3 regions of the Sporocytophaga myxococcoides DSM 11118 genome follow, and region 2 is predicted to be linked to each of the others. Evidence: riboswitches for the same ligand, from Rfam matches in the RefSeq annotation. Region 2 holds a riboswitch; each other region holds the start of a gene.
What was found. A riboswitch is a leader RNA that binds a small molecule or an ion and turns the genes downstream of it on or off. The one in region 2 is predicted to bind S-adenosylmethionine.
Positions count from the first base shown of each region.

Region 1: it holds a riboswitch for S-adenosylmethionine, as region 2 does, so the genes downstream of both, metH (methionine synthase) here and K350_RS0100510 (hypothetical protein) in region 2, are expected to answer to the same signal.
Region 3: it holds a riboswitch for S-adenosylmethionine, as region 2 does, so the genes downstream of both, K350_RS0116050 (homoserine O-acetyltransferase family protein) here and K350_RS0100510 (hypothetical protein) in region 2, are expected to answer to the same signal.

Region 1 is NZ_AUFX01000005.1:463,194-467,070, forward strand. It holds gene K350_RS0107955 (DUF4337 domain-containing protein) at 1-445, shown strand, start outside; gene K350_RS0107960 (glycosyltransferase family 2 protein) at 449-1,210, shown strand; gene K350_RS0107965 (Ppx/GppA phosphatase family protein) at 1,220-2,155, opposite strand; SAM riboswitch class I at 2,361-2,473, shown strand; gene metH (methionine synthase) at 2,546-3,877, shown strand, end outside.
Region 2 is NZ_AUFX01000003.1:180,178-184,054, forward strand. It holds gene gyrA (DNA gyrase subunit A) at 1-32, opposite strand, end outside; gene K350_RS0100500 (GyrI-like domain-containing protein) at 261-1,049, shown strand; gene K350_RS0100505 (hypothetical protein) at 1,059-1,475, shown strand; SAM riboswitch class I at 1,669-1,777, shown strand; gene K350_RS0100510 (hypothetical protein) at 1,982-2,218, shown strand; gene K350_RS26790 (HPP family protein) at 2,299-2,970, shown strand; gene fabG (3-oxoacyl-ACP reductase FabG) at 3,034-3,780, opposite strand; gene K350_RS0100525 (1,4-dihydroxy-2-naphthoate polyprenyltransferase) at 3,871-3,877, opposite strand, start outside.
Region 3 is NZ_AUFX01000012.1:164,880-168,756, forward strand. It holds gene K350_RS0116035 (efflux RND transporter permease subunit) at 1-367, opposite strand, end outside; gene K350_RS29130 (efflux RND transporter periplasmic adaptor subunit) at 374-1,423, opposite strand; gene K350_RS31370 (MarR family winged helix-turn-helix transcriptional regulator) at 1,434-1,916, opposite strand; SAM riboswitch class I at 2,546-2,652, shown strand; gene K350_RS0116050 (homoserine O-acetyltransferase family protein) at 2,796-3,833, shown strand.

The DNA of each region.
Region 1 (3,877 bases), on a different contig from region 2:
AAGTATTAAAGAATCATTGGCTGAGGGGCAAGGCGAGTTGCTCAAGTCATTACTTAAGTCAGGAGTGATTGTTGAGGATAAAAGAACTGCAATTGAAAATGTTGTTGCAGGACTTGATAAAGAGGTGGAGAGATATTCTAAGGAGAAGAAAGAAATTCTACTTGGGTCAAATGCAGTGGGTAAAGAAAATTGGGTGCAGGAACTGAATGGAAAACTAGGCCAGGTGATAGGGGTAAAAGAATGGGAAGAACACCTTCGAATTCTGGGAAGGGCAGGAGATTATTTTGATCTTGCTACACTGTTTCTTCAGATTTCTCTGGTGATGGGTGCTATAAGTCTTATCACATCAACGGAAAAAAGTAAAAAAGCTTTTTTTATGTTGCTTATTGGCCTGGGATTAATAGGAAGTACATTTACAGTTTATGCGTTCAGTATCGTTCATTAAAATATGAAAGTACCTGTATCTGCTGTCGTTATAACATACAATGAGGAAAGAAACATCGAAAGATGTTTACAATCCCTTGCTCGTCTTACTAACGATATTATAGTGGTGGATTCATTCAGTAGAGATAGTACTGAAGAAATTTGCAGAAAATACAATGTTAATTTTCTGAGAAGAAAGTGGGAGGGATATGGTCCTACCAAAAATTTGGGCAACAGCTATGCGCGCTATGATTATATACTTTCTCTGGATGCAGATGAAGAGCTGTCAGGAGAGCTGATCAATGAAATCAAAAGCGAATTTAATAATAAGCCTCAATACGATTGCTATGAAGTGCCACGAAAGTCCAATTTCTGCGGTAAATGGCTGAGGTTTGGGCACTGGAATCCTGAATCTCATATCAGGATTTTTCGCAAAGATAAAATTTATTGGGATAGCAGCCCCGTACATGAAAAGCTCTGTTTTGAAAAGAATACGACAATCAAAAAGCTTAAAGGATCTATTCTTCATTATACTATTTATTCGCTTGATCAGTATGATCAGAAAAATGATAAGTATAGCACGCTGGCAGCTGAAAGACTTTTTAAAGATGGAAAGAAACCTGGATTTATCAAGTTATACATTAGTCCGTTTTATAGGTTTTTTCATTCCTACATACTTAAGCTGGGTGTACTTGACGGATATTATGGTTATGTCATTGCCAAAGAAACAGGTAAAGTGACCTTCCAAAAATATAATAAACTGAAAAAGTTAAGGGCAGAAAAATAAATTCCCGGATTATTTCGGGAACTTATTTGTATTGATGATGGTCACCTGTTCTTCTAAGTTGTGCATATTTCTTCTAAACAACATTTGTATCAGGCCATCTTTCAGACCTAGTTCAGGCACTACCATTTCTTTAGCTCCTGCATATTTCATCACAGAAATATAGATATCCGAAGCCGGAACTATAACATCAGCACGGTCAGGATTGAGGTTTAGTACATGAATCCTATCTTCGTAAGTCATTGCAGCTACCTGTTTCTGCACTCCTTCAATCTTGTCGATTTTAATACTTGGCTTAAGGTCTTTTGATCTTGAAAGGTTAGCTAGTTCATAGATTTTTCCTATGTTGCCACCCGTACCAATAGCATAGACAGGAATACTTGCCTTAGATATATTGTCTTTTACCCACTTCTCCATTCTATTCCACTCTTCAGGCGCATCTAGTTTATTAAGTCTTCTTACCGATCCGATTTTAAAGGATTGTGCAGCAACTTTCTTTTTATTTACGAAAATATTCAGCTCCGTACTACCGCCTCCTACGTCAATATGGATATAGCTTTTTTCGTCAAGTTCATTAAATAGAACTGCATTTATTAGATCAGCTTCCTTATCTCCATCAATAATATCTATTGAAATATCAACTTCTTTCTTTACTCGTTCTGCAATTTCCCTTCCATTTGTAGATTCTCGCATCGCTGAAGTCGCACAGAATATATAATCATCCACTTCGTAAAGCTCCAAAAGCATTTTGAAAGTTTTCATCAGCTTTACGAACTTTTCCTCTTTTTCCGGACTAATCTTATTGAACTGGAATACATCCTGACCAAGCCTAAGCGGAAAACGGACATATTCAAGTTTCTTAAAGTTGAATATGTCATTGTGTTTCAGGATGCTTGTTATCTGAAAACGGATAGCGTTGGAGCCAATATCTACTGCAGCAAATTTCAAATTAAATGGGTTTTATTGTAAAATTGAACAGCATTGAATTTCAGGAGTTAATCCGAATCGAAGCTTTTCTTAATTCAATTCAAAAATAGAGGAATTAAGGAAAAGAGATGTTTAAAATGTTAAAAAATTATTACATCAACCTTTGAATGCAAAGAATTTTGGAGATTATTTCTTTAAAAAGAAACTTTATTATTAATTTGCATTGAACTTATCCGGAAAGACGGAGGGATTGGGCCCTTAGATGTCTTAGCAACCCTTTAAAAGAAGGTGCTAACTCCCACTCTGAGAATTTTTATTTTCAGCAGAGAAAGATAAGGTAGAACTCCTTCCCGGGAATCTCTCCGTTTAAGCTCTTCATAATTTTATTCATTAAAAAAAAGTTATTGAAAAATGACTGTTAACATTCAGGAAGTATTAAAGAAAAAGATACTTGTGCTTGATGGTGCTATGGGGACCATGATTCAGGGGTATACACTTGAAGAGGAAGATTTCAGAGGAGAAAGATTTAAAGATCATAAAGGCGATTTGAAAGGCAATAACGACTTGTTATCGCTTACTCGTCCCGATATCATTAAAGAAATCCACCTGAAGTATCTTGAAGCCGGCGCTGATATTATCGAAACAAATACTTTTAGCGGTACTTCGATTGCTATGGCGGATTATCATATGGAAGATCTTGTTTATGAACTAAACTATGAATCTGCAAGAATTGCCAAAGAAGCTACGGAGATTTATAACCAGAAGGATCCTTCGAAACCAAGATTTGTAGCGGGATCAATAGGTCCAACAAACAGAACGGCTTCATTATCGCCAGATGTAAACAATCCAGGCTATAGAGCCGTAACTTTTGACGATCTGGTAAAAGCATATTATGAACAAGTAAAAGGCCTTGCAGATGGAGGAGCTGACCTGTTTCTTGTAGAAACAGTTTTCGATACTCTTAACTGTAAAGCTGCTTTATTTGCTATTGAATCTTATAAGGAAGATACAGGATCAAAGATTCCTGTGATGATTTCCGGTACAATTACTGATGCAAGTGGAAGAACTTTATCTGGACAAACAGTAGAAGCTTTCTTGTATTCAGTAACTCACTTGCCTGTTTTAACAGTAGGTTTTAACTGTGCTTTAGGAGCAAAACAATTAAAGCAACACATCCGGGATCTTGCAAAGGAATCTGTTACAGGTATCAGTGCACACCCTAATGCCGGTTTGCCCAACGAATTCGGTCAATATGATGAAACTCCGGAGGAGATGGCTTCGACCATCAAGGAGTTTTTAGATGAAGGTCTTCTAAATATTATTGGTGGATGCTGCGGAACCACTCCTGCACACATTAAAGCAATTGCAGATTTAGCCGCACAATACTCTCCTAGACCAAATCCTGAATCAGATCATCTTTCAAGATATAGCGGACTAGAGCCTTTGAAAGTCTTCAAAGGAGCTAACTTTATAAATATCGGAGAAAGAACCAATGTTACAGGTTCTAAAATGTTTGCCCGTCTTATCAAAGAAGGCAATTATGAGGAAGCGCTTGCTGTAGCCAGAAACCAAGTTGAAGGTGGGGCACAGGTGATCGATGTGAATATGGATGAGGGGATGCTTGACTCTGAGCAGGCAATGACTACTTTCCTTAATCTTATTGCTTCTGAGCCTGATATTGCGAAACTTCCTATCATGGTGGATTCATCCAAATGGTCCGTGATTGAAGCTGGTCTTAAATGT
Region 2 (3,877 bases):
TTAATAGGAATTATGTTTTCGCCTTCAGCCATAGATATTATAAATGGAAATTAGGATTTTTTAATGTAGCAAGATAAGTATTTTTAGTGAATGGCCACAATTTGGCATCCTAAATTTGGCTTTTATTTATACACATTCAGATCTTCTTCTTTCTGTTTTTTTGATAATGGAACCAATATGCAATCACTACTTTAAGTAAATAAACGATATGTATTGGTTATTAGCACAATACAACACAATAGTTTTTCAAGATTTTCAATTTGATTATACTGAAGGTAAGCCTAGCCCCAAATTTTAAATGGAACAAATACCTTCTGGTTTATGCTTTTTATATATGTAGAAAGGAACAGTCTGAAATTTCTGAAGAACAGAATTTTATAAGATTTAAGTTGAATGCAAAATATAATAAAATGGAGGCTTTGATTGATCTGGACAAGCATTTATATGATCCTTCTATAGAGGAAGTTAGACTGGTAGAAGTACCTGATTTTAATTATTTCACTCTTTATGGAGAAGGTCCGGCGATATTTGATATGCATTTTTTGCAAGCAGCATTAACTCTATTCAAAGTTGATGAATATGCTAGAAAAATTTTATCTGCCAAGACTCCAATGGTTAATATTTGTGCGAATGGAATCACTCCTGTTGAAGTTTTGTGGTGGAAAGATGATAGACCATTTGATTTTAACATGGATACAATTTGGAAATGGGCAATTATGATCAATGAGCCAGCATTAATCAACGAAGACATTCTTGGCTTGTCACAGAAAATGGTTTTGGAAGAGAACCCAGAATGGTCTTTTACCCAGTCTATTACATTAAATCGCCTTTCTGAGGGCTTGAGTTTGCAGACATCATTTAAAGGTGGCCGAACAGAAGGAAAAAAATCTCTAGAAAAGGTCCGTTCTTTTGCAAAAAGTAAAAATCTGGAATTCATTGGTAAATACCATGAAATATATTTTGAAAATCCGGAAGACTTAAAGTCAAATCAGTTGGTGACAATTTTAAGATTTCCTGTATCAGAAATTAAAATATCTCAAATAATTTAATAGTTGGCTATGACACAATTACTGGAATCCCCAAAAACCTCTTACCTTCTTGAAGGAAGCCTTGAGGTCTTACATCAACAGACCAGAGAATGGTTAAGTGAAATGGATTTGTGGAAGGATGAGATACGTTTTTTTAAGAATCTGATCAATAAGCAACTTCTGAAAGTGAGATCAGAAGATGATAAGGAGGAGTTGAGAGATTATGAAAAAATTCTAAGTAAAATGCATAATGACTGGCTGGAACATCTTTTCATGCAAACCCAAGCTCATGAAATGTATTTGGCTGGAATAATGCAAAACCGCCCCAAAGACTATGATGAAGCATATAGAGAAAGGCATCGAGACCTTACTGAAAAAGTTGACGGTTTTTATAAGGAAATGAAAAGCATTAAAAGCGAATTATTTGAATTCATAGAAAAGCTTTGATAATGATGTAGTTAAACAGTGCATCATTAAAATTTTTCATAACAATTTACCTGATCCTCAGTTTGGTAATCACAGCCGGACTGAGGATATTATTTTTTAATAAATTCACCGGTTAATTTATTTTTGTTAAACTATTTGGAACAAAATTTCCAGTAGCATATATTTGTAATGCGATCACCTACCGTGTGTAGTTGATTTATAAAGAAGAAGGGAGAGAATAGGCTCTGAGAACTTCTAGCAACCTGCCACCAAAAATGTAAGGTGCTAAATCCTAGTTTCGATTTTCGGAACACATATAAATTAACACTTATGAATACAGCCCAATTTAGAGATTCAAAAGAAAAAGTAACTAAAGGACAAGGTTCTTCAGTAAACTTTCGTTTTGCCATTACGTTAAATGCATATAACAACAGTTATTGTTGTTGTAAGCTTTCGTAGTTGGCTTTGGCTAATTTCCTGTAGTAACAGGTTTAAATCAATCCTTTAACAATTTAACCCTTAATGCCATGACAAAAACTATTTCTATTAATTTTAAGACGTTGGCACTCACAGCTGGAATTTCTAATTCTCAAAATAACGAAGTTTGCAATCCTGTATATTCAGTTAATCTGTATCATTTTAACGAAACACCTGGATTGACTTACGAAACCTATCTGACAATTTCAGAAATGGTTAATTATAAATGTGACCAGGCGGTGGCTGGTCAATCTCCGCTAAAACAATGCACCTGGAATCTGAATTAATTCCTGGTTTTTAGATAAATTTGAGGGCTGCTTCATATAAATTGAAGCAGCCCTTCGTTTTTATTCGGTTTAACCTTAAAATGAAAATTAAAATATCGAAACCATTTAAAAGTACACCCAACATTAACCTTTCACGAAAATTCAGAATTGCCAAATATGTCATGTACCGGGAAACCATGTTGCATAAGAGTGATCTTTTATGGACTTTCCTTGGATCGTTTTGCGGAATAGGACTTATTGGTCTCATCAACAGCCAGATATTCGAAGTTCAGGATCATATATTTTTAATAGGATCTTTCGGAGCTTCTGCCGTATTATTATATGGAGTATCTAACAGCCCTTTATCTCAGCCAAGGAATCTGTTTGGAGGTCATATACTTTCAGCACTTGTAGGGGTGACTGTGGCTCAATTATTACCAGACACGCTTTGGTTCTCATCTACTCTGGCAGTTTCACTTAGTATCATGGTAATGCAAATGACCAAAACTCTGCATCCTCCCGGAGGTGCAACTGCTCTGATTGCTAATATTGGCTCTGCTAAAATAAAAGCTTTGGGATACTGGTATGTGGTCTCTCCTGTCGCCACCGGAGTTATTATTCTATTTGCAATTGCGATGGTATTTAACAACCTTTCAGGACGCAAATATCCCGTGAATAAAGGTGGAAAGCGGAAAGCTAAAAGTCCAAAGTTAAAAATTGAAAGTGAAAAGTTAAAAGAAGTCGTTATTGAGGAAAAGTATGAGACTGTTTAATAAGCTGAATGTGGAAAGGTAAAAGCTAAAAGTTACGATGCTTTTACCTTTCCGCTTTCTGCTTTATGAAACAAAACCTCCATCTATTGTAAGTACTGATCCACTTATATACGAACTTTCTTCTGATGCAAGAAATATATAGGCGTTTGAAACATCTTCAGGCTTACCCAGTCTCCCTACCGGGATTTTATCTTTAATACTTCTAACGATTTTTTCCGGTACATTTTTCAGAGATTCGGTTTCGATAAAGCCAGGAGCAACTGCATTTACAGTAATTCCGTGTCTACTTAATTCTCTTGCCCATACTTTAGTAATACCCACTAGTCCTGATTTGGCTGCAGCGTAATTTGCCTGACCGAAATTACTATAAATACCTACCAATGACGATGTATTAATGATGCGGCCGAATTGTTTTTGAACCATATAAGGAGCAATAGCTTTGGTACAGTTAAAAACACCTGTGAGATTCAGGTCTATAACTTGTTGCCATTGTTCAATGCTCATATTCATCGAAGCAGCGTCCCTGGTGATGCCAGCGTTGTTAATGAGAATATCAATTTGTCCTCTTGATGCAAAAACACTTCTTGCAGCCTCTTCTACTTGAGCAAAACGAGTTGTGTCCACTTCCATAAAGGTCACATCCTCCATTCCATTTGCTTTTATTTCCTTAAGGGTTTCATTACCCTTTTCAATATCTATATCCCAAATAATAACAGATGAACCTTCGGATGAAAATCTATCTACAGTCTTCTTGCCAATACCCTGGGCTCCTCCGGTAATAATACTAACTTTTCCTTCTAGCTTCTTCACACACCGAAAAATTTATAATAAAATATAAAGCTTAAATACAGAAAAAATAAGTGAAATAGAAAGAGGAATATGATATAGTTATTAACAGCTTCAGGAC
Region 3 (3,877 bases), on a different contig from region 2:
TATCTAACGGAAGAAAACGAACAGCCTGTGAAACTTTATCTCGAACGTCATTCGCTGCGGTTTCAAGGTCTGCATCCAGGTTAAATTCAACAGTGATACTGCTTGTCCCTGTACTGCTGGAAGAAGAGATGGATCTGATACCGGCGATTCCGTTGATACTTTTTTCCAGAGGTTCCGTGATCTGTGATTCTATAATATCAGCATTGGCACCGGTATAGGATGTCTTTACTGTAATGACAGGAGGGTCAATGGACGGAAACTCCCGCACTCCGAGATATTTATAGCCGATCAGTCCGAATAGCACAATTACTATGGACATCACAGTTGCCAGAACCGGGCGGTTTATACTTACTGAAGAAATATTCATAGCAGTTTACTTTGATAAGGTTATGTTGACCTTCAGGCTGTCTTTTAATTGCATAATACCTGAAGTAATTAAAGTGTCTCCGGCATTCAGGCCATCGGTAATTTGAATGGCAGAGTCGTTACGCACACCAGTTTTCACATTTTTGGAAATTGCATAACCTTGTTTATAAACAAATACTTTTGAGCCGTTTTGCATTGGTACAATAGACTGCGTAGGCGCCATAATAGCCTGAGCATCTTTTTGCAATAAGAGATCAATTTTAATAAATGATCCTGGTCTCAGACTGAAGTCTTCATTGGAAGATCTGGCACGTACTTTTAAAGTTCTTGTAGCCACATCAACCATAGGTTCTGAAGCATATACTGTACCTTGATAAATTTTGTCAGATCCGGTTACAGTAAACTTTATATCTGAGCCTTTTTTTACAAAGGCTCCGTATTTTTCAGGGATGTCAAATTCAAGTTTTATCGGATCGATTTGCTGAAGAGAAGCTATGACTGTGGTAGGAGAGACGATTTCTCCTTCACTTACATATCGAAGTCCGATGATGCCGCTGAATGGTGCTTTAACTTCCGTTTTGCGTAATTGAGCAGATAGTAAGTCAAGATCTGCATTCAAAGTACTTGCCTGGTTGCTGGCAATGTCATATTCTTCCTGACTGATACCGCCAATTTCTAGAAGCTTTCTCTTGCGGTCCTCTTCTCTGTTAGCTAGCTCTTGTTGAAGCTTGATCTTTTTATATTGAGCTCTAAGTTCTTCATCAAAGATTTTTACAAGAAGTGTTCCTTTTGAAACTTTTGCATCCTCTTTAAAATGGATGCCTGTTACTCTTCCGGAAACTTCGCTTCTGAGATCTACTTTTTCATTTGAAAGTATAGTTCCTATAATTTCTATTTTATTATCCACCTCTTCAGGCTTTAGAATTAAGCCAGTGATAGATAAAGGTGGTGTATCTTTTGGTCCACGGATCTCTTTGACCTTCTTGCCAGAGGATGTGCATGACCAGACGATGGCCAAAATAAAAATAGCGGGAAATATGGTGGTTCTGATACTCATCGCTTTGGTTTTACTTAACTTTTTTAATTTTGAGTTTGATGTCTATTTTGCTTGAATGCAGGGCTTTTAGATTATTTCTTATCAGGTCGAGAGTATTGTAGAAAGTATTTATTTCCATTTCGCTCATTCCATTAAAAGCTCCTTGCTCCAATTCTTTATATGTTTTCCGTATTTGAGGAATCAATTTTTTGCCTTTGGCGGTCACTTGTAAAAGATGCTCCCTTCTGTCTTTCTGGTTTATGACTCTCTCCACGAGTTCAAGCTTGGACAAATGATCAAGATTGCGCAAGGTGGTAACTTTGTCGCAATGAAGTAGTTCGGAAAGTTGCTGCTGGGTTATCTTCCCTGAGTTTTCATCCAGAACCAACAACATATAATAATATCTATCCAAACCGGAGCTTTCCAGGTTTTCTACAAGAAATGCTAGGTAATTTTTAGCCAGATCTGTGCAGCGTTTTCCCAGCGGAGGTTCTTTTGATGAAATAATTCTCATTTAAAGCAACAACAATAGTAAATTAAGTTAATTGTTAGCAATATTAACTAATTGGAATTATAACGTAAATAAACAGACTAAAATTTAATTGTTTATCATTGTTCGTCTTTGAATTCCAGGATTTGGAATTCGAAAAATTAGGAACAGCAAATGGGGTATAATAGTTTGGAAAATATTTATTTGAATGCGAAAACTTAAAGAGATGAGTTTATATGTTTTGTGTTTTTATTTTTGCCTATTTTTTTAGGCATAGAAACGACCTTATAGGTTAAAAAGCAGACGATGGCGATTATAAAGAATAGTAGCATAACAAAAAAAATTAAGGTCTTTAGGTATTTATACGTGTTTTTAGAGGGTAAGTAACCTGATTTTTCACGAATTTTATTTCTGTGATATTAAACGATTTATGTAATGAAGAGGCTCCGGATTCCTTATCAGGTCTGTGTTAATATTTTTCCCTTATCCCCTTGTATGTCTACTATAATTAGATTTCTGATTATTAGTAGCTTATAGTGTTTAATTTGAATGCAAATACTAAAATTTGTTACAATTGGTCAATTTGTTTTGTTTTTAACATTTCTCCGATTAATTTTGAACCCTCCAAAGTCAATTACTCTGAACATGTAATTGATTTATAAAGAAGAGGGGAGAGAAAAGGCTCTTTGAACCTCTAGCAACCTATCCTTTTTGAGATAAGGTGCTAATTCCTTTCCTAAGATATTAGGGCATATAAATTAATTATGATGAAGAAATTAATTGAATATTACTACACCTTTCGTTATACCTCTTTCCTTAAGAGTAAAGGCCAGTCTTTTAATTTCCTCTTTATCTGTTGTTAGTTTTGTGCTGAATTTGTTGGTTTAATCTGGAGTTTAAAAAGTGGAAAACAAGACCTTTACATATAAGAATAATTTTGTTTTAGAGTCAGGACAGGTTCTTGAAAACCTTACGATTCAATATTCTACATTTGGAAAACTAAATAGTAGAAAAGACAATGTAATCTGGGTTTGCCACGCTCTTACTGCTAATTCAGAAGTACATACATGGTGGTATGGATTGGTGGGAGAGGATAAATTTTTTAATCCAGAGAAACACTTTATAGTATGTGCCAATATTCTTGGTTCTTGCTATGGAACCAGTGGTCCGCTGGATGTTAACCCTCGGACCGGAAAGCAGTATTTTCTGGAATTCCCGCAGGTTACAATAAGAGATATGGTAAATGCTCATATTCTTCTTAAAGAAGAATTAGGTATTTCTAAAATACATTCTTGTATAGGTGGTTCTCTTGGCGGTCAACAGGCAATGGAATGGTCTATCATAGCTCCTGATACAATTGAAAACCTGATCTTGCTGGCTACAAATGCTTTTCATTCTCCATGGGGAATTGCTTTTAATGAGTCCCAAAGAATGGCAATACAGGCTGATAAATCCTGGCAGGAGTGCAGAGAAGATGCAGGGCAGGAAGGTTTGAAAGCTGCTAGGGCTATAGCGCTTCTCTCATACAGAAATTATAATACTTACGTTTCCACACAGAAAGAAACAGACGACAATAAGCTGGATAATTATAAAGCATCCTCTTATCAGAATTATCAAGGGGTTAAGCTTGTAAACAGATTCAATTGTCATTCATACCTTTATCTTTCAAAAGCAATGGATTCCCACCACGTTGGACGTGGGCGAGGTGGAGCTGAGGTTGCTTTAAAAGCTATAAAATCAAATACATTGGTGATCGGTATCAAAACGGATATACTTTTCCCTGTTTGCGAGCAGATTTTCTTAGCACAAAATATTGTCGGAGCAGAATATCAGGAAATTGATTCTTTGTATGGCCACGATGGCTTTTTGATTGAAACTGAAAAAATTGCAAATATCCTTCAGGATTTTTATAAAAGAAAAACTGCTGCCGGATTGTTCTGATAAATTATTAAAATTAAGCATTAGCTGTTGAAAAATCCTGTTAA